2 regions of the Massilia scottii genome follow, and region 1 is predicted to be linked to the other one. Evidence: riboswitches for the same ligand, from Rfam matches in the RefSeq annotation. Region 1 holds a riboswitch; the other holds the start of a gene.

What was found. Region 1 has a riboswitch for thiamine pyrophosphate ahead of thiC (phosphomethylpyrimidine synthase ThiC). Riboswitches for the same ligand answer to the same signal wherever they lie in the genome.
Region 2: it holds a riboswitch for thiamine pyrophosphate, as region 1 does, so the genes downstream of both, RBA41_RS12960 (TonB-dependent siderophore receptor) here and thiC (phosphomethylpyrimidine synthase ThiC) in region 1, are expected to answer to the same signal.

What each region holds. Positions count from the first base shown of each region.
Region 1 is NZ_JAVCWM010000006.1:240,190-255,320, reverse strand. It holds gene RBA41_RS10665 (VOC family protein) at 1-41, opposite strand, end outside; gene RBA41_RS10660 (DUF2147 domain-containing protein) at 178-633, opposite strand; gene RBA41_RS10655 (hypothetical protein) at 806-1,723, opposite strand; gene RBA41_RS10650 (valine--tRNA ligase) at 2,163-4,973, opposite strand; gene RBA41_RS10645 (SRPBCC family protein) at 5,064-5,744, opposite strand; gene RBA41_RS10640 (MGDG synthase family glycosyltransferase) at 5,741-6,868, opposite strand; gene RBA41_RS10635 (S8 family serine peptidase) at 6,955-8,520, opposite strand; TPP riboswitch at 8,913-9,018, shown strand; gene thiC (phosphomethylpyrimidine synthase ThiC) at 9,089-11,014, shown strand; gene thiS (sulfur carrier protein ThiS) at 11,017-11,223, shown strand; gene RBA41_RS10620 (thiazole synthase) at 11,241-12,047, shown strand; gene thiD (bifunctional hydroxymethylpyrimidine kinase/phosphomethylpyrimidine kinase) at 12,065-12,802, shown strand; gene thiE (thiamine phosphate synthase) at 12,823-13,470, shown strand; gene RBA41_RS10605 (ANTAR domain-containing response regulator) at 13,507-14,142, shown strand; gene RBA41_RS10600 (DNA-binding transcriptional response regulator) at 14,444-15,031, shown strand; gene RBA41_RS10595 (response regulator) at 15,046-15,131, shown strand, end outside.
Region 2 is NZ_JAVCWM010000008.1:31,114-46,244, reverse strand. It holds gene RBA41_RS12975 (S46 family peptidase) at 153-2,300, shown strand; gene pnuC (nicotinamide riboside transporter PnuC) at 2,387-2,983, shown strand; gene RBA41_RS12965 (AAA family ATPase) at 2,980-3,501, shown strand; gene RBA41_RS12960 (TonB-dependent siderophore receptor) at 3,553-5,661, opposite strand; TPP riboswitch at 5,738-5,836, opposite strand; gene RBA41_RS12955 (iron-containing alcohol dehydrogenase) at 5,905-7,062, opposite strand; gene RBA41_RS12950 (glutathione S-transferase) at 7,192-7,902, shown strand; gene RBA41_RS12945 (MFS transporter) at 8,057-9,262, opposite strand; gene RBA41_RS12940 (hypothetical protein) at 9,703-9,840, shown strand; gene RBA41_RS12935 (LysR family transcriptional regulator) at 9,906-10,805, shown strand; gene RBA41_RS12930 (SGNH/GDSL hydrolase family protein) at 10,822-11,655, opposite strand; gene RBA41_RS12925 (oxygen-binding di-iron domain-containing protein) at 11,822-12,613, opposite strand; gene RBA41_RS12920 (thioredoxin family protein) at 12,753-13,064, shown strand; gene RBA41_RS12915 (hypothetical protein) at 13,338-13,688, shown strand; gene RBA41_RS12910 (YXWGXW repeat-containing protein) at 13,809-14,180, opposite strand; gene RBA41_RS12905 (hypothetical protein) at 14,338-14,889, shown strand; gene RBA41_RS12900 (flavin-containing monooxygenase) at 14,886-15,131, shown strand, end outside.

The DNA of each region.
Region 1 (15,131 bases):
TCGTAGTCGCTTACTGCAAAGCCAAGGTGGTCGATGATCATGTCAGGTCCGATGAAAAGTTAACGTGATGAAAGTGTCGCCATGTATGCTATGGCAACCTTGTGCTTTGAATAATATCAGGATTGACGACCAGCAACAATGCCGGTCGACGCCGCGCGCTACAGGCGGGAGAGAAACTTACTCTTCGCGCACCCAGACCTGGGAACGGCCGAACATCGGCATGCCCATGTAGCCGCGCACGTTGAGCTTCTTGCCGCCTTCGACGACTTTCAGCTTGCTCTTGTAGACCTTGCCGTTGTCCGGGTCGAGGATCTGGCCGCCGGTGTACTCGTCGCCTTCTTTTTTCAGGCCGCTCATGAAGGTCATGCCGAGGATCGGCTGGTCCTTGTTGGCGCCTTCGCACTTGGTGCACTTGGGATTCTGGTCGGTGCCCTCGGGGCGGAACAGTTTTTCGAGCTTGCCCTGGATTTCGCCGTTGTTGTCGCTGATGCGGATCAGCGCCTTCGGCTTGCCGGTCACGTCATCGATGTTTTTCCACAGGCCGACCGGGGACGCTGATTCCTGCGCCGAAACCAGTGCCGGCGCCGTGGCCAGCATCGCGGCGATCAGGGTTGCTGTTGTAAGTGCTTTCATGGGTGTCTCCAGTATTGTTGGTTTGTCCAGCGTTGCTAGTGTAGCAAACTGGCTTTGCACTGGCCCCACAACTTTGTATCAGGTTGTGTGGGCGTTACCGGGACACGCAAGGGCGGCAAAACTGGCCGTTTGGGGCGGGATGACCGCCCTGAGTCCAGGGCCGTCAGCGGGGTCAGGGCGCCGTGATGATCTTGGCGATCTCATTGCGGGTACCGGCAATCGGCGTGCCCTGGGTCGTCTGCTCTTCGCTGCGGATCACGCCGAAGCCTTTCGCCAGCCACGCCACTGACATCTGGCCTTTGACATCCGACGGCATGGTCAGTTTGCAGGTGTTGGCAAAGGTACGACCGGCGACAGTCATGGACTCAAACCCGGCAAACGTCATTTCGTCGGAGACTGTCTCTATTGTGGTTGTTGCGGGACCAAAGCTGGTGCTGGTGATCGTGTTGATGTAATTCGACACAACGGTCTGGCCAGGCACCATGTTGAGCACGATGACCGCTTCCTTGGAATACACGTCTTTGCCGTCGGGAATGCCTCGATCGCTGTACTGGGCAATTCCCAGTGGGGTATAGACGTTACCGTTGAGCGTATGGAAAGCTGCGCCAAAACGCGTTCCGTTCTCGCGCAGTTCGACGTCACCGATGGCCATCACGCCTTCGAACATTTCCTGGACGATCAAGTGGCTATATTTATTGGTCATCGTGTATTTCACACCGGGTGTCATCTCAAAGCATGTGGCGAAGGAGTTCGACGTGGGCGATAAGGTGCCTGGAGCAGGTGCGGGAGCCGGGGCAGGGGCAGGAGCAGGAGCAGGTGCAGGTGCAAGTGCAGGTGCAGGTGCGGGAACTGGAACGGCCGGAGCCACCGTTGCCGTATCAGGCACCGGCGCTGGTTCCGGAGCCACGACTGGCGCCGGCGCGGCAACCGGTGCCACCACCACAGGTTCTGGCGCAGTTACCGGCGCCGGCACCACGACGACTGGCGCAGCCGGCGCCATGGCCGGTGCGGTCGTGTTATCGGACGATCCGCCGCCGCAACCGGCGATCAGGACGCTGGACAGGGCGATGACATAGGCTGATTGTTTCATGTAATTTCTCTTTTCAAAAATAGTCGTACTTCCGCCAGCCAATGGAAATCCACCACGGCCATGCCGCGGGCTTGGCAAAAGTTGCTTGCAGTCTGCGTGCCGGCGTGAACCGGTGAATGATGTTGTTATGCGCGCTGCGAACGCCAGCCCCGTGCAAGCCACGGAACCGGGTAACAGGGGGGCTGTCGACGGCATGCGTCGATCAACGGGAACAAATCAGGAACATCGCAGGTGTCGGTCGGCTGACCAATAACGGGAGTGGGTCCCGCTCACCAAAGAACGATATTATAGAGAAACTTTAAGTTCTTTTGAGAAAATATTGTCAAATGTTAACTGAATAAGACAGTGTACATTTTCAACTTGACATTTTTTCTAGTACGTACGGCGCGCTCTCGCTTCCTGCTGGAAGCAAAAGCGCGCAGCACTGTTGCGTGACGGCTTACGCCTTCGGCAGCTTGGCCAGCTGCTCGCGCAGTTTTTCTATCGTGGCCGAGAAATTGACCAGACGCTCTTTTTCCTGCGCAACCACCGCCTCAGGCGCGCGCGCCACGAAGCTTTCGTTGCCCAGCTTGCCGTTCACCTTGGCGATCTCGCCTTCGATGCGGGCGATTTCCTTCGCCATGCGCTCGCGTTCCGCCGCCACGTCGATCTCGACCTTGAGCATCAGCTTGGTCGCGCCCACCACCGCCACGGCCGCCGGCGACTCCGGCAAGGTGTCGACGATGTTCACTTCCGACAGCTTGCCCAGGGTCTGCACATAAGCGGCATAGCTTTCCAGGCGCGCGCGGTCGGCGGCATCGGCCGCTTCCACGATCAGCGGCACGCGCATCGACTCCGGCAGCTTCATCTCACCGCGCAGGGTACGGGTGCCATCGGTCAGCGCCTTGAGCTGGCCCATCCACTCTTCCGCGCGCTCGTCGATGAGCGCGGGATTAGCTTGCGGATACGGCTGCACCATGATCGAGTCGCCGGCCGGGTTGAGCTGCTTGCCCGCCAGCGGCGCGACGGTCTGCCACAGCGTTTCGGTCACGAACGGGATGATCGGATGCGCCAGGCGCAGGATCACTTCCAGCACGCGCAGCAGCGTATTGCGGGTGGCGCGCTGCTGGCCTTCGCTGCCGTGCTGGATCTGTACCTTGGCCATTTCCAGGTACCAGTCGCAGTAGTCGTACCACACGAACTTGTGGATGGCCGAGGCGATGTTATCGAACCGGTAGTCGTCGAAGCCCTTGATCACTTCCATTTCGGCGCGCTGCATGGTCGACAGAATCCAGCGGTCGCCCTGCGACAGGTCGGCATCGGCCGGCACGCTGCAATCCTTGTCCTGGGTGTTCATCAGCACGAAGCGGGTGGCGTTCCACAGCTTGTTGTTGAAGTTGCGGTAGCCCTCGGCGCGGCCCAGATCGAAATTGATGTTGCGGCCCAGCGAAGCGTAGCTGGCCATCGTGAAGCGCACCGCATCGGTACCGTAGGCCGCGATCCCTTCCGGGAATTCCTTGCGCGTGGCTTTGGCGATCTTTTCGGCGTCGCGCGGATTCATCAAGCCGGTGGTGCGCTTCTCGACCAGCGCTTCGACGTCGATGCCGTCGATCAGATCGATCGGGTCGAGCGTGTTGCCCTTCGATTTGGACATTTTCTGGCCGGTCGAATCGCGCACCAGGCCATGCACGTACACGGTCTCGAACGGCACCTTGCCGGTGAAGTGCGCGGTCATCATGACCATGCGCGCAACCCAGAAGAAGATGATGTCGAAGCCCGTCACCAGCACCGACGACGGCAGGAAGGTCTTCAGGTCGACCGTCTCTTCCGGCCAGCCCATGGTGGAGAAGGGCACCAGCGCCGACGAGAACCAGGTATCGAGCACGTCGTCGTCGCGGCGCAGCGGCGCCGTCACGCCGGCCGCCAGCGCCTTGGCCTTGGCTTCTTCCTCGGTCTTGGCGACAAAGATATTGCCGGCGTCGTCGTACCACGCCGGAATCTGGTGGCCCCACCACAGCTGGCGCGAGATGCACCAGTCCTGGATGTTGTTGAGCCACTGGTTGTAGGTGGTGTTCCAGTTCTCCGGCACGAACTTGATCTCGCCCTGGGCGACTTTGTCGAGCGCCACTTCGGCGATCGATTTACCCGGGAAGAAAGTGCCTTCCGGCGCCGGCTTGGTCATGGCGACAAACCACTGGTCGGTCAGCATCGGCTCGATGACCACGCCGGTACGGTCGCCGCGCGGCACCATCAGCTTGTGCGGCTTGACTTCCTGCAGCAGCCCTTGCGCATCGAGGTCGGCCACGATCTTCTTGCGCGCCACGAAACGGTCCAGGCCACGGTAAGCCTCGGGCGCTTCTTCGTTCATCTTGGCGTCGAGCGTCATCACGCAGATCATCGGCAGCTTGTGGCGCTGGCCGACCGCATAATCGTTCAGGTCGTGCGCCGGGGTGATCTTCACGCAGCCGGTGCCGAAGGCCTTGTCGACGTATTCGTCGGCGATGATCGGGATTTCGCGCTCCGTCAGCGGCAGCTTGAGCATCTTGCCGACCAGCGCCTCGTAACGCTCGTCGGTCGGATCGACCGCCACGGCGACGTCGCCGAGCAGCGTTTCAGGACGCGTGGTGGCCACCGTCAGGTGGCCGCTGCCGTCCGCGAACGGATAGCGGATGTACCACATCGAGCCGTCTTCTTCTTCCGACACCACTTCCAGGTCCGACACGGCGGTGCCCAGTTTCGGGTCCCAGTTCACCAGGCGCTTGCCGCGGTAGATCAGGCCCTGCTCGAACAGACGCACGAAGACGTCGGTGACAACTTTCGAGCGCGGTTCGTCCATCGTGAAGTATTCGCGCGACCAGTCGGGCGAGGTACCCATGCGGCGCATCTGGCCGGTGATGATGTTCCCCGACTTCTCTTTCCATTCCCAGACTTTTTCGACGAACTTTTCGCGGCCCAGGTCATGGCGCGAGATTTTCTGCGCGTCGAGCTGGCGCTCCACCACGATCTGGGTGGCGATGCCGGCATGGTCGGTGCCCGGGACCCAGGCGGTATTGAAGCCGCGCATGCGGTAGTAGCGGGTCAGGCCATCCATGATGGTCTGGTTGAACGCATGGCCCATGTGCAGGGTGCCGGTGACGTTCGGCGGCGGCAGCTGGATGCAAAACGACGGCTTGTCGGCGTCGGTGGTCGCGGCGAAGTAGCCGCGTTTTTCCCACTCCGCGCGCCAGTATCGTTCAATGTCGGCGGGCTCGAAAGATTTGTCTAATTCCATGGTTTGTCGTGTATTTTTGCGAAAACGTTCATTATAGAGGACTGCCGCCAGGCCGCAGCCGGGAATACCGGCCGGCCTGGCCGCGGACAGTTATTGCGCCGCGGCGCGCTGGCGCAGCGCTTCCAGGGTCTTGGGCATGCTGCCACGGCTCATGCTGTCGACGATCCAGCCCAGTCCCATCGGCACCGGACCCGGATCGGTGTACACCATGTACTTGACGACGGTCTTGGTTTTGTCCGCGGCGTTCGGTGCCAGCAGCCAGAAACCGGTGGTGTCGGCGATCGCTTCCTCGGCCTTCACGCCTTCCCAGGGCAGCATTTTCCACGACAGCTGGCAATGATAGGCGGTCACCTTCGGCTCCATGCGCAGGCGGTACTTCTTGACCTTCCCGAGCGGGAGCTTGAGCGTCATGTCGACCTGCGCCGCGTCATCCTTGCGCAGCACCGCCACCTTCTCGACGTTGGGCATGAAGCTCGGGTAGGCCGCGTAATCCTGGATCATCGCGCACAGCTTCGGCACGGGGGCGTTGATGATGGTGGCGGCCATGAAGGCCTTGCCGGGCTGGCCGGGCTTGCTGACGTCGGCGAGGGAGACCACCGTCTCGGTCAGTTTGGCGGTGTCGATGCCGGGGTCCGCGTAAGCGCCGGCGCAGGCGGCGGACAGCGCCGCGCACAAGAATAGTCTGGTCGTGGTCATGAGGCTTTTTTCGATGTTGGTCACGGTGTTGGTCAAATAGGTGGCGTTCATGGCAACCGGTCCGCGTGCGCTCATGCCGGCTGCCCCAGCACCTGGGCCAGGACAGCGCCGGCCGCATGCGGGCGGCCCAGCGCACGCGCACGTTCGCCCATGGCGGCCAGCTGGCCGGGATGCGCCAGCAGATGGGCGATGCGGTATTCCAGCGTCGGGCCATCGACCGCCTTGAGTGCCACGCCCTGTTCGAGCAGGTAGTCGGCGTTGCGCTCCTCCTGCCCCGGAATCGGCGAATTGACGATCATCGGCAGGCCCATGGCCAGGCATTCCGAACTTGTCAGCCCGCCCGGCTTGGTGATCACCAGGTCGGCGCAGGCCATCAGGCGCTCCACGTGATTGGTAAAGCCCTGCGCCAGCAGGCGTCCCGGAAAGCGCGCTTCGAGCAGCTTGAGCGCGGCCAGTGCCTTGGCGTTCTTACCGGCCAAGACGATCAGCTGGAAGGTACCTTCGAGGCTCAGCAGGCGTTCGGCCACCGTCTCCAGGCTGCCCAGGCCCGCGCCGCCGCCCATCAGCAAGAAGGTGGTGGTGTCCGGGTCGAGTCCGAAATCGCGCGCGCAGGCGGCGCGTTCCGGCACCTGCCCGAAGGCCGGCATGATCGGAATGCCGGTCACGTGGATGCGTTCCGGCGCAATGCCGCAGCGCCGCATGCGGTAGGCGACTTCCTCGTTGCCGGCGAAGTAGCCGGCCATGTTCTCGTGCACCCACATGCGGTGCAGGTCGAAGTCGGTCACCTGCACCCACACCGGGCAGGTGAAGCCGCGCTTGCGGATCGCGCGCGCCAGAATCTCGGCCGGCAGGAAGTGGGTGCAGACGATGGCGTCCGGCCGGGCATCCTCGATGGCCTGCATCAGCGCGCGCGTGTTGAGGCGCTCCAGGCCGCGCCGCAACTGCTGCATGGTGCTGTCCGGGCGCGCATCGTTGCTGGCCTGGTACAGGTAGCCCCACAGCGCCGGCGCCTTGTTGACCAGCTTCAGATAGAACTCGGTGTACATCTTGCGAAAGCCGGACGTCACGTAATCCATCACGTCCAGGTGGGTGGCCTCGATGCCGCCCGGCGCCGCCGCCGCGTGGGCGCGGATCGCTTCGGCCGCGCGCATATGGCCGGCGCCGGCGGAAACGCTTAACAGCAAAATCTTTTTCGTCATACTTGCCCGGAGATGGTAGGGGCGCCAGGCGCCCCGGATAAACAAAAGTCTATCAGCGTACCATCTCCGCAAGGTCCGGCGTCAGATCAATTCCCGCAACCCATCAACTTGATGCGGTCGTAGGCGGCCTTTGCCTGCACCAGGCCAAAGCCGTACCTGGTGTCGCGTCCCGCCGTGCCCAGGTCGAGCGCGCTCTTGCCGAGCGAGGTGCGGATCTGGGCGCCGCTGCAGGTCGGGAAGTAGCTCCACACCAGCGCCGCCACCGCCGACACGTGCGGGGTCGCCATCGAGGTGCCGTCGAAGTAGGCGTAGCTGGCCGGCTTGACCGCCACCGTGGCGCTCTGGCCCAGCTGGGTCTTGAGCTGCGCGCCCTCGGTGCTTGATGCCGACACCGATGGAATGAGCGTGGCCGTGCCGACCGTGCCGGTAAAGGCGCCGGCCACGTTGTTGTACACGACCGCGCCCACGCCCCCGCTGTTCTGGCAGTTGGCGACCTTGGTGGCGAAATCGATGCTGCCGCGCGCGATCAGGCACACCTTGCCCGAGACGGCGGCGTTGACCTTGTCGCCCAGGCCGAAGTCGGCCAGCGGCGCGCTGGCCGTTTTCACGGGCGAGCCGTCCATCGACCCTGGCGCATACACGGTGGCGCCCACGGTCAGCGACGGCGTTGAGCCGCTGTTCATCGGTACGGTCGAGAGTACGCCCACGCCAGGGCCGGAAATTTCGACCTTGCTGTTGTACTGCGAGAAGCTGGCCCAGGCCTTGTTCTCGTCCAGCGCGCCGACCATCATCACGCTGCTGTAGCCGGCCGGGTAGGAGATCACCGTGTTGCCATCGTTGCCCGCCGCGGCGATGCTGAGCACACCCTTGGCGGCCAGCGCATCGAAGGCGCGCTGCTCGGTCTTGCTGGCACGCCCGCCGCCGAGCGACATGCTGATCACGTTGGCGCCGGCGCTGCCGCACTTGTTGGCGGCCGTCGCCAGGGACGAGGAATAGGCCCAGCCAGCGGCGCCGAACACCTTCACGATGTGCAGTTTCAAAAGCCGGTTGGCGTTCACGCCCACCACGCCGGTGCCGCTGTTGTTGATGGCCGCGACCGTGCCCGCCACGTGCGTGCCATGATGGTTTTCGTCGGTGTACCAGTTGCCGGTGCCGGCATCGTATTCGCCGGCGACGCTGTTGGCGCTCAGGTCTTCGTGGGCGCGGTCGTAGCCGGAATCGATGATGCATACCTTGCGGTTGGCGGCGTTCGCGTCCGGCAGCAGGTCGGCCTGCACCAGCTTGATCCCGTAGGGCACCAGCTGGCCGGTCGCGTAGGGCGTGCCGGTCGACGCCGACGTCAGGGCAAACGCCTTGCGCACCACGTCTTCCTCGATGTACTCGACGTTCGGATTGCGCAGCAGTCCGTTCAGGGCCTGGGCCGGCACCTCGATCGCCATCGCATTCATGCCGTGGATCTCGTGCTTGACCGCACCGTGAGCGCCCGACACCGCCGCCTTGACGATGGCCGCCTTGCCCGGCTTGAACGCGACGATCACGCGGGTCGTGTCCGCCGCCGCGGACGCATGCGTGACGACGCCGACTGCGACGGTGGCCAACAATAGTTTGACCGCGCTGGCGATGGGGGACATTTCAGGCTTGGTATGCATCATGGCAGTTCTCCGGAATGATCGTTTCAAAGGTGCCGCAGGCGTTGGTGACTGGCGTGCCCATGGGACCAGAAATTAAGTGTATTGGGAAACGATTAGAGCAATCAAACAAGTTGTTTTGCGCGTCATGCAACTGTTGTTTTGTACCGAAAATCACGATTCCTGCCGTGCGCTCACTGCCGGATGTGAGAATTGGTGATATTGTTTTGCGCCTCACACTGCAATCATGTGGCCGGAACGGCAATCGTGTCAGGCATGCCATCCGCGCTCCACGATTGTTCAGTGTCCCACTCCGGTGCGCGCGGGTCTTGTGGCAGATCACTGCGCCGGACGTGCCGAAAAAGCCATCTTGTCCGGCCGATCAACAGGTATAATGACGCTCGCTGCCGCAAGGCGGCACACGCTAGGGGTCCTGCAAGTCGCTGAGCGACGCGCGGGTGAGAAACACCCTCTGAACCTGATCTGGATAATGCCAGCGAAGGGAAGCCAGTGAGTTCCATGGATGCGCCGTCACGGCTGCCATCCCGGCCGCTCCTACTCCTTTGCTGGCTCCTGCACGCAATGGAGCCACATGAACGCACCGCTTAAAACCCCGCTCAAATTCGATTCGGCCACCGCCACGGTGGACGAAGCCGCCATCGCGCCTTTCCCGAATTCCCGCAAAGTCTATGCCCAGGGCAGCCGCGCCGACCTGCGCGTGCCGATGCGCGCCGTCAGCCAGTCCGATACCGCCGCCTCGTTCGGCGCCGAACCGAATCCGCCCGTGTATATATATGACACGTCCGGCCCGTACACCGATCCGGAAGCGCAGATCGACATCCGCTCTGGCCTCGGTACCCCGCGCCTGCCGTGGATTCTGGAGCGCGGCGACACCGAGGAACTGGCCGGCCCCAGCTCGGCCTACGGCCAGGCGCGCCTGGACGATCCGGCGCTGGCCGCGCTGCGCTTCCAGCTGCAGCGCACCCCGCGCCGCGCACTGGCCGGCGCCAACGTGACGCAGATGCACTACGCGCGCCGCGGCATCATCACGCCCGAAATGGAATACGTGGCGATCCGCGAAAACCTGCGCCGCCAGGAGTACTTGCAGGAGCTCGAAGCGTCCGGCCCGATGGGCAAGCGCAGCGCCCAGCTGCTGGGCCGCCAGCATCCGGGCCAGTCGTTCGGCGCCAGCATCCCGGACACCATCACCGCCGAATTCGTGCGCGAGGAAATCGCGCGCGGACGCGCCATCATCCCGGCCAACATCAACCATCCGGAAGTCGAGCCGATGATCATCGGCCGTAATTTCCTGGTCAAGATCAACGCCAACATCGGCAATTCGGCCGTGACCTCGTCGATCGGCGAGGAAGTCGAAAAAATGACCTGGGCGATCCGCTGGGGCGCCGACAACGTCATGGATCTGTCGACCGGCAAGCACATTCACGAAACGCGCGAATGGATCATCCGTAACAGCCCGGTACCGATCGGCACCGTGCCGATTTACCAGGCGCTGGAAAAGGTCAACGGCAAGGCCGAGGACCTGACCTGGGAAATCTTCCGCGACACCCTGATCGAACAGGCCGAGCAAGGCGTCGATTACTTCACCATCCACGCCGGCGTGCTGCTGCGCTACGTGCCGATGACGGCCTCGCGCCTGACCGGCATCGTCTCGCGCGGCGGCTCGATCATGGCCAAGTGGTGCCTCGCGCATCACAAGGAATCGTTCCTGTACACGCACTTCGAAGACATCTGCGCCATCATGAAGGCTTACGACGTCTCGTTCAGCCTGGGCGACGGCCTGCGTCCCGGTTCGATCTACGACGCCAACGACGAAGCCCAGCTGGCCGAACTGAAGACCCTGGGCGAACTGACCCAGGTCGCCTGGAAGCACGACGTGCAGGTCATGATCGAAGGCCCGGGCCACGTGCCGATGCAGCTCATTAAAGAGAACATGGACCTGCAGCTGGACCAGTGCGGCGAAGCGCCGTTCTACACCCTGGGACCTTTGACGACCGACATCGCGCCCGGCTACGACCACATCACCTCCGGCATCGGCGCGGCCATGATCGGCTGGTACGGCACCGCCATGCTGTGCTACGTCACGCCCAAGGAACATCTGGGCCTGCCGAACAAGGATGATGTCAAGGATGGCATCATCACCTACAAGATCGCGGCCCACGCAGCCGACCTGGCCAAGGGCCATCCGGGCGCGCAGATCCGCGACAACGCGCTGTCGAAAGCGCGCTTCGAGTTCCGCTGGGACGACCAGTTCAACCTGGGCCTCGATCCGGACAAGGCGCGCGAATTCCACGACGAGACCTTACCGAAGGATTCGGCCAAGGTGGCGCATTTCTGCTCGATGTGCGGACCGCATTTCTGCTCGATGAAGATCACCCAGGAAGTACGCGACTACGCCGCCACCATGAACGTGAGCGAGCAAAGCGCGCTGCGCCAGGGGATGGAAGTGAAAGCCATCGAATTCGTGCGCCAGGGCGGTGAGCTCTATAAAAAGGTGTGACCGTGATCGAGATCGAGGTGAATGGCGAGGCACGGCGCGTGGCGCCGGGCGCCTCCTTGCTCGACCTGGTCGAGGAACTTGGCCTGCCGCCCGGGCAGGCCATGGCGCTGGCGGTCAACCGCCAGGTGGTGCCGCGCCAGCAATGGCCGCAACGCGCGGTGCTGGCGCTGGACAAAATCGAGATCGTGCGCGCCATCGGCGGCGGCTGACAGATAAGGAATCGACAATGAACATGAACGATAACAACGGGGACGGCAACGACGTCCTCACCATCGCAGGCAAAACCTACCGTTCGCGCCTGCTGGTCGGCAGCGGCAAATACCGCGACCTGGCGCAAACGCGCGAGGCGACCGACGCCGCGCAGGCCGACATCGTCACCGTGGCGATCCGCCGCGTGAATATCGGCCAGGACCGCAACGCTCCCAGCCTGCTGGACGTGCTGCCGCCCGACCAGTACACGATCCTGCCCAACACGGCCGGCTGCTACAACGCGAAAGACGCGGTGTACACCCTGCAGATGGCGCGCGAGCTGCTGGGCGGACGCAATCTGGTCAAGCTCGAAGTGCTGGGCGACGAAAAGACCCTGTTCCCGCACATGCCCGAAACGCTGATCGCGGCCGAAGCGCTGGTCAGGGACGGCTTCGACGTCATGGTCTACTGCAGCGACGATCCGATCCAGGCGCGCCTGCTGGAGGAAATCGGCTGCGTGGCGGTGATGCCGCTGGCGTCCCTGATCGGCTCGGGCATGGGGATTCTCAATCCCTGGAACCTGTCCCTGATCATCGAGCAGGCCAAGGTGCCGGTGCTGGTCGACGCCGGCGTGGGCACCGCGTCGGACGCGGCGATTGCCATGGAACTGGGCTGCGACGGCGTGTTGATGAACAGCGCCATTGCCGGCGCGCGCGATCCGGTGCGCATGGCCGGCGCCATGCGCCTGGCGGTGCAGGCCGGGCGCGAAGCCTTTTTGGCCGGACGCATGCCCAAGCGCTTCGCCGCCGTGCCGTCCTCGCCGGTGGCCGGCAAAGTCGCGTGACAGGGCAGGGTGCGTTCATGCCGACGGTGCTGGTGTTCGCCGGACTCGATCCGTCGGGCGGCGCCGGCATCGCCGCCGACCTGACCGCGATCGCGGCCCAGGGTGCGCACGCGCTGCCGGTGGTCACCGCGCTGACGGTGCAGGACCATAACCGCGTCCACGACGTGGTGCCGGTCGATTGCGCCCTGCTCACGCGCCAGGCGCAGGCACTGATCGACACGGTCGAGGTCAAAGCCGTCAAACTCGGCATCCCCGGCAACCGCGCCAACGCCGAGGCGATTGCCGCGCTGATCGTGCAGCTGCGCCAGCGGATTCCCTCGCTGCCGGTGGTGCTCGACCCGGTGCTGGCCAGCGGCCATGGCGATGCGCTGGCGCGCGGCGACGCCCTGGCGGCGCTCATGCCCCTGCTGGCCGTGGCCACGCTGGTGGTGCCGAACCTGCGCGAAGCGGCCGCCCTTGGCCGGGTGGCGTGCCCGCATTTGCTGGTCACCGGCGGCCATGGCGAGGGTCCCGATGTCGTCAACCGCTGGCGCAGCGAAGGGCACGAACAGGAATGGCGCTGGCCGCGCCTGCCCGGCGAATTCCATGGCAGCGGCTGCACCCTGGCGGCGGCGATTGCCGCCCGCCTGGCGCTGGGCGAATCGATGTCTGACGCCCTCGAACGCGGCCAGTCCTATACCCATCAAAGCCTGGCGCAATCGTTCGCGATCGGCCCCGGGCAGCGCATTCCACGGCGCCTACCTTCCTTACTATGACACTGAAAGCGACACTCCCCATGCGCGGACTTTACCTGGTCACCCCCAACTGGGACGATACCGAACGCCTGCTCGACTGCACCCGCGCCGCCCTCGATGGCGGAGTGGCGCTGGTCCAGTACCGCCACAAGGACGCCAGCCCGGATCTGCGCCGGCGCCAGGGTGCGGCGTTGCTGGCGCTGTGCCGCCGCTACGGCCGTCCGCTGGTCATCAACGACCACCTCGACCTGTGCCTGACCTTGGGCGCCGACGGCGTGCACGTGGGCGGCACCGACGCCTCCGTGGCGCAGGTGCGCGCCGCCCTGGGACCCGGCAAGATCGTCGGCGCCTCCTGCTACGGCGACCTGGAACTGGCGCGCGCGGCCGAACGCGATGGCGCCACCTACGCGGCCTTCGGCGGCTTCTATCCATCGCCGGTCAAGCGCTACAGCTTCACCACCGCGCCGGATATTTTGCTGGAAGCGCGCAGCCAGATCGCGCTGCCGCTGGTCGTCATCGGCGGCATGACGCCGCGCAACGCCGTGCCGCTGGTCGAACGCGGCGCCGACATGGTGGCGGCGATTACATCGGTCTATGGCAGCGCCGATCCGGGCGCTAGCGCGCGCCAGTTCGATGCCTTGTTCGGCGCGCAGCGGAAAACGTGCGCGAACGTGACCGGGGCCGTATAATCTTTTTACACTTCCCCATAGCGTAAAAGGACTTCCGTGCCAACTTCCGCCCCTGTCGCGAAACGCCGCATCCTCATCGTCGACGACGATCCGCTGCTCCTGCAGTTTCTCAATGAAGTCATCGGCCATGCCGGCTACGACACGGTGACCGCGTCGTCCGGCGAAGAAGCGCTGCAGCAGATCGTCGCGGGCGAGCCGGACATGGCGCTGCTCGACATCACCATGCCCGGCATGACCGGGCTGGAACTGGCGCACCACCTCAAGACCCACACCACGGTGCCGTTCATGTTCCTGTCGGCCATCGGCGACAGCGAATCGAGCAAGCAGGCAGCCGCCTACGGCGCGCTCGGCTACCTGGTCAAGCCGGTCGACGCCGAGCGCCTGATGCCAGCCTTCGAGGCGGGTCTTGCGCGCGCCGACGATATCCGCCAGCTGCGCCGCACGGAACTGAACCTGAACGCCGCCCTGGCCGCCGGACGCGAAACCAGCCTGGCCGTGGGCTTGTTGATGGGCAAATTCCAGACCGACCGCAACACCGCCTTCGAGGTGCTGCGCGACCATGCGCGTTCGAGCCGGCGCAAGATCAACGAAGTGGCGGACCAGTTGCTGGCCGCCGAAGAAACGTTGAACAGTTTGCATGCCGGTTTTGCCAGTCGTCTCAAATCGAAGTGATGCGACGCGAAGGCGTTGCGTGTTGCGGACGCTTTCAAAATAAAAATCTTGCACACTGTTCCCGTAGAGCAAAACTTTGCTACACTTGGTGCTGTGACTTGCATTTCTTCACATAGTTTGTAGCGCGACTGAGCCCTGACCCGCTCCTGTCCGCCCCTGTTCAGCGCCGCCTTTCCCCTGCGGCCGATAGATGTTTTCGGCCCAGCTCCGCCGATTGTTCCCCTGATGTCGCCACGCTTGCGCTATTGCCGCGCCGTGCGATGCAGGATGTCGATCGAAACGGTTCAGAAAGGAGGTCGTCATGAAAGCGACCGCTAATTACAAACTCTGCATTTCCGACGCTGGCCCGCAAGTGGTCGCCAAAGAGCGCCGCACCTTGTTTTCCCACACCCCGCGGCGGCGCGAGGTCGGTTTCGCCTTTATCCCCCTGGACGCCGAGGCACCGCGCGTGACCGCGCCCTTGATGGACGCGGCGCTGGTGCTCGGCTGCGCGAGCGATGCCGGCCCGGGCGACCATGAGGGCTGCGCTCGCAATGTGCCGCGCGTGCTGCATATCGACAGCGATGAAAAGACCGCGCTGGTGCTGGCCACCCTGTTGCAGCCGGAAGCGCGCGTGACTCACGTGACCACCATCGCCGAGGCACGCCACCTGCTCGGCACGCAACTGTATTCGCTGGTGGTGCTCGATCCCGGCCTGTCCGACGGCGACGGCCGCGCGCTGCTGCCCGAGCTGCTGACGACGCCCCTGCTGGTGTACTCGGCGCGCCTGCCCGACGCGCGCGACCCGGTGCGCGCCTTCCTGCCCAAGCCATGGACCTCGCCGCGCCAGCTGTGGAGCACCATTTCGACCATGCTCGGGATTGCGCCCGGCATGACGGCGGGGGACTAGGCATGGTCACCGGCATGAACAACGGCCTCAAGACCATCCTGTACGTCGAAGACGACCTGCACGTGCGCACCACGGCCAAGCTGGTGCTGGAGGTGATCGG
Region 2 (15,131 bases), on a different contig from region 1:
GATTGTAACGCAGGACTTTGAAGATGCCGCCGCCCCGCCGGCGACCATTCGCTCCCGGCGCGCCGTCCGTCAATACGCCCCCGACAAAATCATTTCCACCGCTTTGCATCAGCGATATACTCCCCGCTTGCTTTTATCTTCTGGGGTATATCTTGTTGAAATCCATCGCCTTACCCGTCGCCCTGCTCGGCGTATTCGCTACCGCGAATGCCGATGAAGGCCAGTGGCAGCCATACCAGCTTCCGCAACTGTCGTCGGAACTGAAACGCATCGGCATCACCATCCCTGCCGAGAAGCTCGCCGACCTGTCCAAGCACCCCATGAGCGCCATCGTGTCGCTGGGCGGCTGCTCGGCCTCGTTCGTGTCCGGCGATGGACTGGTGGTCACCAACCACCACTGCGCCTACGGCGCCATCCAGCGCAATTCGACCGCCGACAAGAACTACATCGTCAACGGCTTCCTCGCCAAGACGCGCGACGCCGAACTGCCGGGCGGCCCGAATACCCTGGTCTACGTCACCGAAAAAGTCGAAAACGTCACCGACCGCGTGCTCAAGGGCCTGTCGCCGTCGATGTCCGGGCGCGAGCGCAACGAAGAAGTCCAGAACCGCATCAAGGCCCTGACCGCCGAATGCGAGACCGACAAAGCTTACCGCTGCTCGGTACCGAGCTTTCACCGCGGCCTTGAGTACTACCGCATCCGCCAGCTGATGATCCGCGATGTGCGCCTGGTGTACGCGCCGTCGGACATGATCGGCAATTTCGGCGGCGACGTCGATAACTTCGAGTGGCCGCGCCAGACCGGCGACTACGCCTTCCTGCGCGCCTACGTCGGCAAGGATGGCCGTCCGGCCGATCCGTCACCGGACAATGTGCCGTACAAGTCGAAGGACTTCCTGGTCGTCTCGGCCGAAGGCCTGAAGAACGGCGATCCGATCCTGCTGGCCGGCTATCCGGGCCGCACCAGCCGCTACAAGCTGCCGTCCGAGATCCGGTTCGCGCGTGACGCCAATTTCCCGGTGCGCGTGGCCGAAATGCAGGCCGACCTGGCCGTCATCGCCGCCGCCACCAAGGGCAGCGCCGCCCACGACGTGCGCTACGCCAGCGTGGTCAAGAGCATCAATAACGTGCTCAAGAAAACCCAGGGCCTGCTCGATGGCTTCGCGCGCAAGGACATCGCCGCGATCAAGGATGTGCAGGACGCCGAATTCCGCGCCTGGTTCAACAAGCCGGGTAACCAGCAGGGCGTGTCGCCAACGCTGCTGGCCGACCTGGACGCCGCCATCGCTGCCGACATGGCGCTGTCGGAACAGGAATTCGCCTGGTCGGTCGCCGGAAACAGCGACCTGCTGAAGAGCGCGCGCACGGTTTACCGCCTGGCGCTGGAAGCGGCCAAGCCCGACGCCAAGCGCGAAACCGGCTACCAGGAGCGCGACCTGTCGTTCATCAAGGCGCGCCTGACCCGCCTTGAGCAATCGTACGTGGGCAGCGTGGACGAGGCGCGCTTTGCCGCCGGCCTGCAGCGCTACCAGAAGCTGGCCGCGAAGATGCATCCGCAAGGCCTGGACGCGCTTCTGCCGGCACCTGGCGCCGTCGGCGCGCTGTACAAACAGTCGGAGCTGGGCGACACCGCCAAGCGCCTGGGCTGGATCGGCAAGGATGCGGCGGCGTTTGCCAAGTCGGACGACGCCTTCATCGAGCTGGCCGTCAAGCTGCACGACGTGACCATGGCGCTGGAAAACCGCCGCAAGGAAATCGACGGCAATCTCGAACGCATCATCCCTCAGTACATGTCGGCCGTGATCGCATGGAAGAAATCGCAAGGCAAGCCGGTCTACGCCGACGCCAATTCGACCCTGCGCGTGACCTTCGGCACGGTGGCGCCGTACTCGCCGCGCGACGGCATCGTCAAGGGGCCGTTCACGACCGTCGAAGGGATCGTCGAGAAGCACACCGCGGCCGAGCCGTTCAACGCACCGAAGCCGCTGCTGGACGCGGTCAAGGAAAAGCGTTACGGCGTTTTCAAGGACCCGGTGCTGAATACGGTGCCGGTCAATTTCCTGTCCAGTGCCGATACCACGGGCGGCAATTCCGGTTCCGCAGTGATGAACAAGCGCGGCGAACTGGTTGGCCTGAACTTCGATTCGACCTATGAATCGGTGACCAAGGACTGGTACTTCGACAGCGACATCACCCGCGCCATTCACGTGGACATCCGCTACATGCTGTGGGTGATGAAGGAAGTCGACCATGCCGACAACCTGCTCAAGGAAATGACCATCAAGTACCCGCGCAAATAAATGCGGTCGAGGTGGGGGCGGCGTCCCCACCTTTTGGAAAGCGGCGCATACGCTACAATTGCGCCACTTTCCGCCACTCCCTCCGTATGAACGAATCCTTTGTCCTGCTTGGCCTGGCCACTACACCGATCGAACTGACAGCGCTGGTCCTGTCGGTCATCACCGTCGCGCTCAATATCCGCCAGATTCACTGGGCGTGGCTGTTCGCCATCGCCTCGTCGGCCGTCTACGGCATCGTCTTCTTCAACGCGCGCCTGTATGGCGACATGGGCCTGCAAGGCGTGTTCATCGCCGTGTCGGTGTGGGGCTGGTATCAGTGGCTGTATGGCGGCGAGCAGCATGCTCCGCTGGTGGCGACGCGGTCGAGCCGCCTCGGCTGGATTGGCGGTATCGCCGGCTGGCTGGTGCTGTACGCCGTGATCGGCTACGCGCTGTACAGGTACACCGACACCGACGTGCCGCACATCGACGGTTTCCTGACGGCGGGCAGCCTGCTCGGCCAGCTGCTTTTATCGCGCAAGAAGGTTGAAAACTGGATCGTGTGGATCGTGGTCGACGTGCTGTATGTCGGCCTGTACATCCACAAGGACCTGCATGCGACGGCGGTGCTGTATGCGGCGTTTGTCGTGATGGCGTGGTTCGGATGGCGCGCCTGGGTGCGCATTGCGGACGGCAAGCAATGACGCAGGTGCTGCGGGTTGCCATCCTGGGCGCGGAATCGTCTGGAAAATCGACGCTGGCCGCGGCGCTGGCGGCGCACTTCGGTACCGTGTGGGTGCCCGAGTACCTGCGCGAATTTGTCGATACCAGCGGCCGCGTGCCGCAAGAGAGCGACCAGTTTTCGATTGCGCAGACCCAGATGGCGCGCGAAGACGCGGCGGCTCGGCAAGCCAGCCGTTTTCTGTTCTGCGATACCACGCCGCTGATGACGGCCATTTACAGCCGCTGGTACTGGAACAGGGTGGATGCGCAGTTGTCGTTGCTGGAGCAGCGCCACGCGTATGCGATAACGCTCGTGACGGCGCCCGATGGGCCTTGGGAAGCGGATGGGCTGCAGCGCGAATCGGAGGCGGTGCGCCAGACGATTCACGAGCAGGTGGTTCAGATGCTCGATGAGCGGGGGATCAGGTATTCGCTTGTCACAGGTAGCCTGGAAGAGCGGATGGTGCAGGCGGTACGGTTACTCACCGCGTTCCGCTAACTCTTCGCCGTCGTTTCTGGCAGTGCCAGGAACGACGGTTGTTGGGCTTACTTAAAAATCAAACTGCGCCGACACCCGCACCGTACGCGGGGCACCCGGCAGCAGATATCCGCCCAGTTCCTGCGTCACATCGCGCCAGTAGAACTTGTCCGCCACGTTGTCGACCGTCGCACGTACCGTCGTCGACATACCGGCGATACGCGTCGCGTACGCGGTGCCCAGATTGAACACGCTGTAACCCGGCACCATCGTCTTGTTCTCGATGTCGAACGCCTTTTTGCCGGTGTACTGCCACATGCCGTTCACCTTCAAGCCTGCGATCGCCGGCACTGCATATTCCAGCACCGTCGCCGTCTTGAACTTCGGTACGTTGGTCACGCGCTTGCCGTCCAGCGACGCGGTGCCGGTACCTTCCTGCTGCGTGTCCAGCGCCATCAGCGAGACGCTGTACTTCACATCCTTGCCGGCCTTGCCCTGGGCAGCCAGTTCCAGCCCGCTGTGTTTTTGTTCGCCGCTGCGCACGAACGTATTGGCCGCGTTGGTGTATTCCAGCCCTTTTTCGATGCTGAACACCGACGCCGACATGCTGAGCGCCTCGTTGACCATCGCCTTGACGCCAAATTCCACCTGTTTCGAGCGGCTCGGTTCGAGCGACGCGAATTGATTGGTGGTGCGCTTGGGCGCCACGCCGCCGTGTTCCATTCCGTGCGCCAGCGAGCCGTAGATCGTCCAGTCGGGCGTCGGGTTGTACACCAGCGCGACGTTCGGCAGCAGGAAGCTGGTGTCGGTGCTTGCATTGCGCTTGATGGCGGCATAGCGCAAGCCGGTGTGCAGCTTGAACTGCGCGCTCAGCGACAGGATGTCCTGCACCACAAAGCCGCGTTCATGGTCGTTCAGGCGCTCCGTGAGCGGCCCGGTCGTGCGGCTCGCATCCACCGGCGGCACGATCAGGTTGTTGTAGATATTGCTGAAGCCGACGTAGTCGTACACGTATTCGCCGGCCTTGTCGCTGCGTTCAAGATAAGTCGCGCCGATGGTCAGTTCGTGGCCGATTGCGCCGGTGGCGAACTTACCCTGCAACAGGGCTTGCGCGCCGAGCGGCGACTTGCGTTCGCCCACGCTCTGGTAGTCGTACACGTCGTAGTCGCCGTTCGAGCAGTAGCCCGGATAGAAACCCTCGCCTTCGTTACTGCATCCGTAAGGGAATGCAGTGAAGTCGTCGCGCTTGAATTCATGCTTGTTGGCGGTAATGGTGGTGCGCCAGGCGTCATTGATCAGATACTCGAAGCGCAGGCCGATATTGCTGGTGCGGGTGTCGACCGGCTTGGTCCACGGCTGCTCATTGAGCAAGGTCTTGGCCGAAATATTGGCCGGCAGCGCGACGCCGCGAATGAGCTGGTAGCCGGGCGCGGTGATCTGCGATTTCTTCTGGTAGTCCATGTCGAGCTGCAGCAGCGCCTGGGGCGAAATCTGCCAGTCGAACGCGCCCGACACGAAGGAGCGCTCGCCGTCCGCACCCTTGACGTAGGAGCGCAGGCGCTCGCCGGCGGCGTTGACGCGGTAGCCGAAGCGCTTGTCGTTGAAGCGGCCGCCCAGGTCCACCGCGCCGTACACGGTACCGCGCTCGCGCGCTTCCACGGTGACCGAGCGCAGTGGCGTGTCGGTCGGGCGCTTGAGCGCGTAGTTGACGATGCCGCCCGGCGCGGTCACGCCAGCCTGCAGGCCGGACAAGCCCTTGAGGATCTCGATGCGCTCCTTGTTTTCGAGCGGGATCTGGGTGTCGCCCGAGATGGCGATGCCATCCTTGCGGTAGCTCGCGCCGTTATTGAGCGCGAAGCCGCGGATCGAGAACTGCTCGGCGTAGCCGACGGCGTTGTACGAATCGCTGACGCTGGCGTCGAACTTCATGGCGTCGGTGCTGTTGCGGATGCTGTAGTCCTGCATCTGCTCGCGGCTGATCGACATCACCGTCGCCGGCGTGTACAGCAGCGGCGTGTCGGAGAAACCGGCCACGCTGGCGCGGTCGGCGGCGATCTGCTTGGCGCCGGTGACGACGACTTCCGGCATCGACTGCGAGGTCGTTTGCGCGTGAACGGAAAAGGCGAACGCCTGCACGATGGACAGGGCGATGACGGACTGCTTGAATTTTGGCGATGACATAGTGTGCTCGTATTACGCGCCGGCGTGCGGTGCGTTGCTTGAAAAAGCCGGAGCCAACGGGGGAGCAAACAAAGGAGGGGACTACTTTGCGCTTTCCTTCGCTGGCATTATCCAGATCAGGTACGGAGGGTATCTCTCACCCGGAAAGTGAATTCCAGGACCCCTAGCGAATGTCGATTTTATCACAGCTGGCACGGGCGGAGGGGGCCCGTGCCAGCGTGTGCGGCGTGCCTGACGCCGGTGTTACAGGCTCATTTCCAGCACTTTGCGGCTCACGTCGGGCGTGACGTCGCGCTGTTCGCCGAGTTTGACCATGCGGTGCGCTTCAAGGGCGTTCAAGATGCCGTCGAGGTCCTTGGCGCCAAGGCCGTAGTCGCCCAGGCGCGTTTTCACGCCCATCTGCTCGAAGAATTCCTCGGTGCGGGTGATGGCCGCTTCGATGCGGGTATCTTCATCGCCACCGGACAGATTCCACACGCGTTCGGCGAACTGCAGCAGTTTGGCGCGCTTGCCCTCCTTGCGCACGCGCAGCATGCTCGGTAATACGATGGCGAGCGTCTGGGCATGGTCGAGATTATGCAGGGCGGTCAGCTCGTGGCCGATCATGTGAGTTGCCCAGTCCTGCGGCACGCCGGCGCCGATCAGGCCATTCAAGGCGAGCGTGGCGCACCACATGACGTTGGCGCGTACGTCGTAATCGTCGGGATTGGCCAGTGCCTGCGGGCCTTCTTCGATGAGCGTGAGCAGCAGGCCTTCGGCAAAGCGGTCCTGGACCTTGGCACCGACCGGGTAGGTCATGTACTGCTCCATCACGTGCGCAAAGGCGTCCACCACGCCGTTGCCGACCTGGCGCGTGGGCAGCGAATAGGTTTTGCTCGGGTCGAGGACCGCGAACTTGGGGAAGCACTTGCGGCTCATGAACGAGAACTTTTCGTGCGTCGATTTGCGCGTAACGACGCCGCCGCTGTTCATTTCGGAGCCGGTCGCGGGCAGGGTCAGCACCGCGCCGAAGGGCATGGCGGCGACGATATTGTTACCTCGTTTTTCGAGGATCGTCCACGGGTCCTCTTCGAGCAGGGCGCCGGCGGCGATGAACTTGGTGCCGTCGATGACCGATCCGCCGCCGACGGCGAGCAGGAAGTCGATTTTCTCGGCCTTGACCTGGGCGATGGCGCGCATCAGCGTTTCGTAGCTGGGGTTCGGTTCGATGCCGGCGAATTCGGTGACGGTGAAGCCGGCCAGGGCGGCCAGCACTTCGTCGTAGACGCCGTTTTGTTTGATGCTGCCGCCTCCGTAGACGAGCAGCACGCGCGCGGACGCGGGGATCTGTTTGGCGATGGCGGCGATCTGGCCCTGGCCGAACAGGATCTGCGTCGGATTGTAGAAGTCGAAGTTGAGCACGGTGGTTCCTTGTATGGGCAAACGGGTGGTGGGAGATTATCGCTCAAGCACGGGATTCTTGCGGGAGGCGGGCGAAAACGGCGGATGGGCCATAATCATCCCTCGACCGATCCATGCATGGGAGGCACGATGACGTACGAACTTTATTACTGGCCGACGATCCAGGGACGCGGCGAATTCATCCGCCTGGCGCTGGAGGAAGCCGGCGCCGCGTATGTCGACGTGGGACGCCAGAAAAATGGCGCCGACAAGGTCGCCGCCGCCCTTGCGGCCCAGGCCACGCCTTCGTTCGCGCCGCCTTTTCTCACCGCCGGCGCGCTGACCATCGGCCAGACCGCGAACATCCTGCTGTACCTCGGCGCCCGCCATGGCCTCGCGCCGCGCGCCGAAGCGGGCCGCTTGTGGGTGCATCAGTTGCAGCTGACCATTGCCGATCTCGTCAACGAAGCGCACGACACCCATCATCCTGTCGGCGTGTCGCTGTATTACGAGGATCAGAAAAAGGAAGCCAAACGCCGCGCCTCCGACTTTATCGGGAACCGGATCCCCAAGTTCTTGTCTTACTTTGAGGGTGTGCTGCAGCAGCCCAAGCGCCGCGGCGGGTTTTTGGTGGGCTCGCGCCTGTCCTACGCGGATTTGTCCATGTTCCAGGTGATGGAGGGCTTGCGCTATGCGTTTCCCAAGGCAATGAAGCGGCTGGAACCGGACTATCCCGGGCTGGTCGCGCTGCACGACCATGTGGCACAGCGGCCGAATATTGCCGCCTACCTTGCCTCGAAGCGGAGGATTGCGTTTAACGAAGACGGCATTTTTCGGCATTACCCCGAACTCGACCGCTGAGTGCGGGGGAGTACGCCGGTCGGGTGATGGGCGACACGGCACAGGCGGCGGGTTCTGTCGCAGCCCGATGCCTGTGGCCGCAGGCTGGCAGCCTGTAGTCGCGCGCGGGCAGCCGGTGGTTGTACGCCCGCAGGCTCTGGCCGCACGCCCGCGCTCAGTGCGCCGCGACCGCGCGGCTTGCGCCAGCCACATGCACCAGTCCGTCGCGGCGGTCGAGCCAGCCGGCCAGCGTCGTCAGTCCCAGCGCGCCGACCACGACGATGGCGCCGATCCACGGCGTGGCCATCAGTCCGACGTGCGCCACGATCAGCCCGCCGCCCCAGGCGCCCAGGGCGATGCCGACGTTAAAAGCGGCAATATTCAGGCCCGATGCCACATCGACGGCCTGCGGCGCGTCGCGTTCGGCACGTTGCACCACGTACACCTGCAGCCCGGGTACATTGCCGAAGGCAACCGCGCCCCACAGCAGCACCGTGCCCAGCGCCAGCCACATGTTCGATGCGGTAAAGGTCAGCAGCAGCAAGACGGCGGCCAGCAATGCAAACACAATCTGCAAGGCTTTGATCGGGCCTTTCTTGTCGGCTAGTTTGCCGCCCCAGATATTGCCGAATGCGACCGATACGCCGTAGACCAGCATCACCAGGCTCACGCTCGATGCCGAAAAGCCGGACACTTCCTGCAGGATCGGGGCAAGGTAGGTGAACGCGATGAAGGTGCCGCCGTAGCCCAGGGTGGTCATGGCGTACACCAGCAGCAGGCGCGGCTTTTTGAGCACGGCCAGTTGCGTCATCAGGCTCGCTGGCGGGCTCATGGCGATGGTGGATGGCACCAGGAAGTAGCTGCCGATAAATGCGATCACGCCCAGCAGCGCTACCGCCAGAAAGGTCGACTGCCAGCCGAAGCTTTGGCCGATCCAGGTGCCCAGCGGAACGCCGGTAACCAGCGCGACGGTCAGGCCGGCAAACATCAGGGCGATGGCGCTGGCGGCTTTTTCCTTGCTCACCAGGCTGGTGGCGATGGTGGAGCCGATCGAGAAGAATACGCCGTGCGCCAGGCCGGTGAGCACGCGCGCGGCCATCAGGGCGAAGTAGCCGGGGGCCATCCAGGCGACCAGGTTACCGATGGTGAACAGCGCCATCAAGCCGAGCAGCAACTGCTTGCGCGGCACGCGGCCGGTGAGGGCGGTCAGGACAGGCGCGCCGATGGCCACGCCCAGCGCGTACAGGCTCACCAGCAGCCCGGCGGAGGGAACGGACACGCCAAGGCTGGCGGCAATGTTGGGGATCAGGCCGACGATGACGAATTCGGTGGTTCCGATGGCGAAAGCGCTGAGTGTCAGCGCCCAGAGTGCGAGTGGCATGGATTCTCCAGTTGAGGCGGTTTGCGATGCCATGCAGTGTGCTCGGAAACAGAAGGAAGAAAAATGCCCCACGGCACACTAGACTTTTGACTGGGAGTCACTAATGAAAGGGTTTGGGATGCATTCATCCCGCCTGTGCGAAGGCAATGGGGAACGATTACGCGCTGTAGTCCGGAACTGAGCAGCCGCAGCTCGATGCAGGCGTGCGCGGCCAGGTCCTCGGGCGATGCGGGGGCCGGATGCGTCTGCAGATAGGCCGGCGCAGCCACGACGGCCATCGCCACGGATGGCACCTTGTTCACCGGCAGCGCGACCGAGTCCACCATCGTGAAGGTCCGTCCGGGCGCCAGCGTTGCCGAGCCGTTCATTGCGGCCGGGGAGGGCGGGTTGATGTCGGTGCAAGGCTTGCTTGCCGACGATGCTGCCGGTCGCCTGTACGCTTGCAGCGCCGACCATGGCGTTTCAAGAGCATCCTGTTCGGCAAGCGAGGCGGGCAGGCGGCCGAGCCGTTTGCGCTGCGCAGCATTGCCCTGCCTGAAACCCTGACGGATGCGGCCGTGGCCGAGATGGCTCCCTGAAACCCCTGTCGCCGCTCTCCCGTACAATGCCCTTCTGACATGAGCCAAACAGGGGAGAGCCAGCAATGATCGACGTCGAAGCGCTGAGTGCGTTTGCCGCAGTCATCGATACCGGATCATTTTCCGCCGCCGCCGAACGGCTCGGGCAAACGCCATCCGGCATCAGCCGCGCCATTGCCCGTCTCGAATCCCAGCTCGGCATGACGCTGATGCACCGCACCACGCGGCGCCAGGACCTGACCGAAGAGGGCGACTGGCTGCTCGGCCGCGCCCGCAAGATCCTGGCCGAACTGGAAGATACCGAAGCACAAGTGTCCGCGCGCCGTTCCCAGCCGTCCGGGCTGGTGCGGGTCAACGCCGCCACACCCGCGCTCGACCATCTGGTTGCACCGCTGGTGCCGGCCTTTCTGGATGCCTATCCCCTGATCCGGCTTGAACTGGCCAGCGGCGAAACGCTGGTCGACCTGATCGAAGAGCGGGCCGACGTTGCCATCCGCATCGGCCAGTTGGCCGATTCCAGCCTCAATGCGCGCCGCCTCGGCAGCAGCGCCCTGCGCCTGCTGGCCGCGCCATCGTACCTGGCCCGGCATGGAATGCCTGCCACGGTGCATGAACTCGGCGCGCACCGGCTGCTGGGTTTTACCGCGCCGGCCTCGCTCAACACCTGGCCGCTGGCGGACGCGGGCGGGGAGGGCGTCAGCGTGACGCCGGCCGTGACTGCATCGAGCGGCGAAACGCTGCGCCACCTGGTGCTGGCGGGGACTGGCATTGCTTGCCTGGCGGATTTTCTGACCCGTGCCGATGTCGCGGCGGGCCGGCTGGTGCCGGTACTCGAACCGCTGACCCTGCCGTGGTCGCAGCCGGTGTGGGCAGTGTTCTACAAGCAGGGTGCGCTGGCGCCGCGGGTGGCGGCGCTGGTGGATTTTCTGGCGGACCGGCTGGGCGCGACGGTACTGACGCGCTGAGCCGGCCCGCTAACTGCTAGCGGTCGAGCTTGCGCAAGTGTTTGGCGATCACGTCCGCCGCCTTTTCGGCCGTCTCGTAGTCCGGATGAATGCCATCGCCGATATGCGTGTAATCCTTCCAGATATCGAGCACGATGGCGCCCGGCAGCTCAGCCTTGAGGCGCGTTGTGCCGAGCGTGCGCAGCTGGTTGTAATCCTGCTCGCCGATCACCCACGCCAGCCCGAACGCCGACTGGAACTTCGGCAGATCGAGGTGGTCATACTGTGGAGCGACATCGAAGATCGGTGTGACGCCTTTCGACAGCGCGAATTTGCCGACCGCAACAAGGCGATCGACGCTTGCGTTCATGTCGTTCGGCGTGCATGGCTGCGATTCCGACTGGGGTATGCCGGCGGCGTCCGCATGCAGGCAATCGTTCGCGGTAGTCACCACCACGTACCTGGCCGTGTAGGAAGTAAAGGTCGGCGGCAGGGCCACGCGCGACAGGGCGCGTTCGAGCTGGCTCTGGTAGCTGTCCCAGCCGGCCGGTCCGCAGGTGGCGGCGCCGGGTGCGCAGAACGGATGGGCAAAAGTGCCCGCGCCAGCCTGTGCCTCGTTGATCACATAGCCTGGCAGCTTGCGGTGGCGGGTGAGCGCCTGGCCCAGGCTGAGGTAATTGCCGAAGCCAACGGCGATGCCGCCCAGTGGCGCATCGGCGCCGTGGTACGGCGTTTTACCTTCGGCAAACGAGGCGCCGATCAGCAGCAGGGGAAATTGAGACGGAAGAGGCTGGGACGGTTTTTGCTGGGCGAACGACGATTGGAAAACCAGCAGACTGCACGCGGCGACAAGCCATTTTTGACGATGCATTACCAAGGTGACTCCCAAAGTGACTGCCGCCGCGCGCGGCGCGCAACGGACCAGCTGACCATCGACATCGCACGGCCGGGGAGCGGCGGCAGCTCCCGCGGCTATGTCAGTACGATAATAACTTGGGCAATCCCTTGATTGAAAATAAATTTTTATTCGGCAATAATCAGAGGGTGACGGTGATGCTGCGCGGTGCCTGATACATCTCCTGGGTCATCAGGTCGACGCCGCAGGGCAGGGTGTCGATCCAGTCGAGGAAACGCGCGATCATGGCGCGGCCCTTGAACGGCGCGCCGTGCTGCGGCACCATCCATTCCGGATCGAGCTTGCGCACCATCTCGACCCAGTAGCGGCAGACTTTGTTCGACACCATGTAGCGCGAATGAAAGCCGCGCATGTAGGGCAAGTGCTTGTCGAAATCCTGCACCGGGTCCATGGCCAGCCCCTCCGGCAACATCGATGCCCCCATGTCGCCCGAGAACAAGATGCGGCTGACCGGGTCGAAGAACTGGAAATTGCCTTCGGCGTGCAGGAAGTGGGCGGGCAGGATCTGGAATTCGGTATCGCCCAGCGGTAACAGGCTGCCTTCGTCAGGAATGGCGATGATGCGGCCTTCGGTTTTGCCTTGCGCGCAAAAATGCGGCACGAAGCGCGACCAGATGGACGAGATCAGCAGTTTGGTATCCGAGCCGGCCAGCCAGCGCGGCAGCGAGGCGATGATGTCGGGATCGGCATGGGAGGCGAACACGTAGCGTAGCTGTTTGGGCGGAAAGTACTTGCTCATTTCCACGAACAGCTCGTTGTAGGTCAGTACCCCGCCCGGATCGAGCAGGATGCCGGTGCCGTCCTGAACAATCAGGAACTGGTTCGACTGCACCGACGCTCCCTCGCCTTCATCGACCAGGTCGGAGAACATCAGGCAGATGTGCTTGCCGTTATTGAACAGTTCGATCGCCATGATAACCCTACTTATAAAAGGGTTTATTCTAAGCCCTCAATTGGTTTTTGGCAATGTTTCCGATTCAAATCGTTCGAGTTGTGCAGCCTCGCGCGGATTTTTGCGGTAGGCTTATGCGGATGACATCAGGAGCACGCGCATGAGCACACCGTATTCCCCGGCACAGCCGGATCGCAGCGACATCGACGCCACACCGGGCGTCGTGGTGCTGGACTTTGGCACCGACTGGTGCGGCCATTGCCGCGCTGCGGCGCCGCTGATCGAACAGGCGCTGGCCGCGTTTCCGGACGCGCGCCATATCAAGGTCGAAGATGGCAGCGGCCGCAAGCTTGGCCGTTCCTTCAAGGTCAAGCTCTGGCCCACCGTGGTGGTCGTCAAAGATGGGCAGGAAGTGGCGCGCGTGGTGCGGCCGGCCGATACGGACGAAGTGCGCAAGGCGCTGGCGGCGTAGACGCATGCCATTGCCTGTACGCCAGCGCGTGCGGCGCCTCCCGATCCCCTGCCAGGCTGTCCCGATCGGCTCCTGCGGCGAGGAAGGCGCGCGAAAAGCGTACGCGTCATGACGGCGCGGATGGCGATGAAAACGCGCGATCCTGCCCGATTGGCGCTGGCTGACGCAGGAACGGTGCATTTGCGGTCAAACAGTCGCGAAATGTTGTTTTATGTGTTACGGTTGAGGTAAGGGTAATGCCAGAAAAACATCACCCTGCGCACCCGATTGGACATGATGATCTTTGCCGCCGACACCGAAGAGTGCTCCCTGCTCGTCTTCCCCGACGCGCTGACGGCGTCCGCCTACTGCGACGCGGTCGATGTCGAGGCGTTGCTGTGGCGTTTCTGGGATGACGAAGGGGCACCGCTGATGCCGGCGTTCACCGTCCCTAACGAGCGCCACTTTTTCACGACCACCACGGGCGTGTACAGCCTGGTGCCGGTGCGGGAGGGGCAGTATGAATTCTTGTGGGATGCATTGCGGCATATCCGCCAGGTGATCGGCGAAATGCCGTTTACCGACGTGCGCGCGGTGCGCGACTACCTTGTTCAGCAATGCGGCGGTCAGCCGTCGCCTTGCTGAACCTGGCGCCATCGTTTGCTTTCGCCCCGCGCGGGCGGGGCGAAGATGCAAGCTGCAGCGCGCGGCTTGAGCGGGACCTCGAACCCGGCGCCTGGTGCCGGGCCCGGCCCCAGCGATCGATTACTGGCGATTCGGATTGTTCGGCCGTTGATCGTGACGGTTCGGAACGCCGTCGCCGTCGTTATCGCGTCGCCCGCGTGCCCAGTTACCGCGTTGCATTTCCCAGCGGCCATCGCGCTCCTGCCATGCCGGCGCGGTGTAGTGGTAACCCTTGCGGTCGCGAATCCAGGCACCGCGCACCCATACGTGATGATTGTTGCGCCAGTCCCAGTGTCCCGGCGCCCATACATAGCCGCGGCGTGGCGGCGGCGTACGTTCGGAACGCGGTTGCGGGGGCGCTTCGCGCACGATGATCACCGCCGAGCTGGCGGGGATGGCAGCGCTGCCGAGCGAGCCGGCGATCAGGGCGGCAATCAACAGTTTCTTCATCATCTTCTTCTCCTGGTTATGAATAGTGTTCTAACGTTATACCTCTTGCATAAATGCACGTATGTGCGGATTCGCGCATAGCGTTTCGCGTGCAACATGTTGACTTTTGCGTAGTGCGCGCCTATCGTCATCGCCACCATCACCCTACGAGAACAAGCCCATGATCCTGCGCACCACAGCCATCGTCCTGGCCAGCGCGCTGGCGCTGCCCTGCAATGCGGCCGACACCAACGGCGCGCGCGACGCATTTTTCGCCAACCTCGGCAAGTTGTGCGGCGCCGTCTACGAAGGCGCATCGGTCGCGCCCAACGATGGCGGAGAAGCCTTCGCCGGCAAGAAGCTGGTCGCCACCGTCAGCGCTTGCAATGCCGGCGAGATCCGGATTCCCTTCGCCGTGGGCGAGGACACGTCGCGCACCTGGATCGTCACCCGTACGCCGTCCGGCCTCACCCTGCAGCACGACCACCGCCACGCCGACGGCACGCCGGATGCGCAAACGATGTACGGCGGCGCGGCCGGCAGCAACGGCAGCGCCATTGCGCAATCGTTCCATGCCGACGCCTACACGGCCAAGCTGATTCCCGCCGCCGCCACCAATGTCTGGACCCTGAGCGTCTCGCCCGACGGCCTGAAACTGAGCTACGCGCTCGACCGCGACGGCAAGCCGCGCTTCAGGGCCGAACTGGTGCAGACGCGCGTGCCGAATCGATGACAGTTCCGCAGTTCGATGCCGTCATCATCGGCAGCGGCTTCGGCGGCCTGTGCGCCGGCGTGCGGCTCAAGCAGGCCGGCATCGACAACTTCGTCATCCTCGAAAAGGACAAGCAGTTCGGCGGCACCTGGTGGGCCAACACCTACCCCGGCTGCGCGGTCGACATTCCCAGCCATCTGTACTCGTTTTCGTTCGCACCCAACCCGCACTGGACACGCCGTTTCGCGGGGCAGGGCGAACTG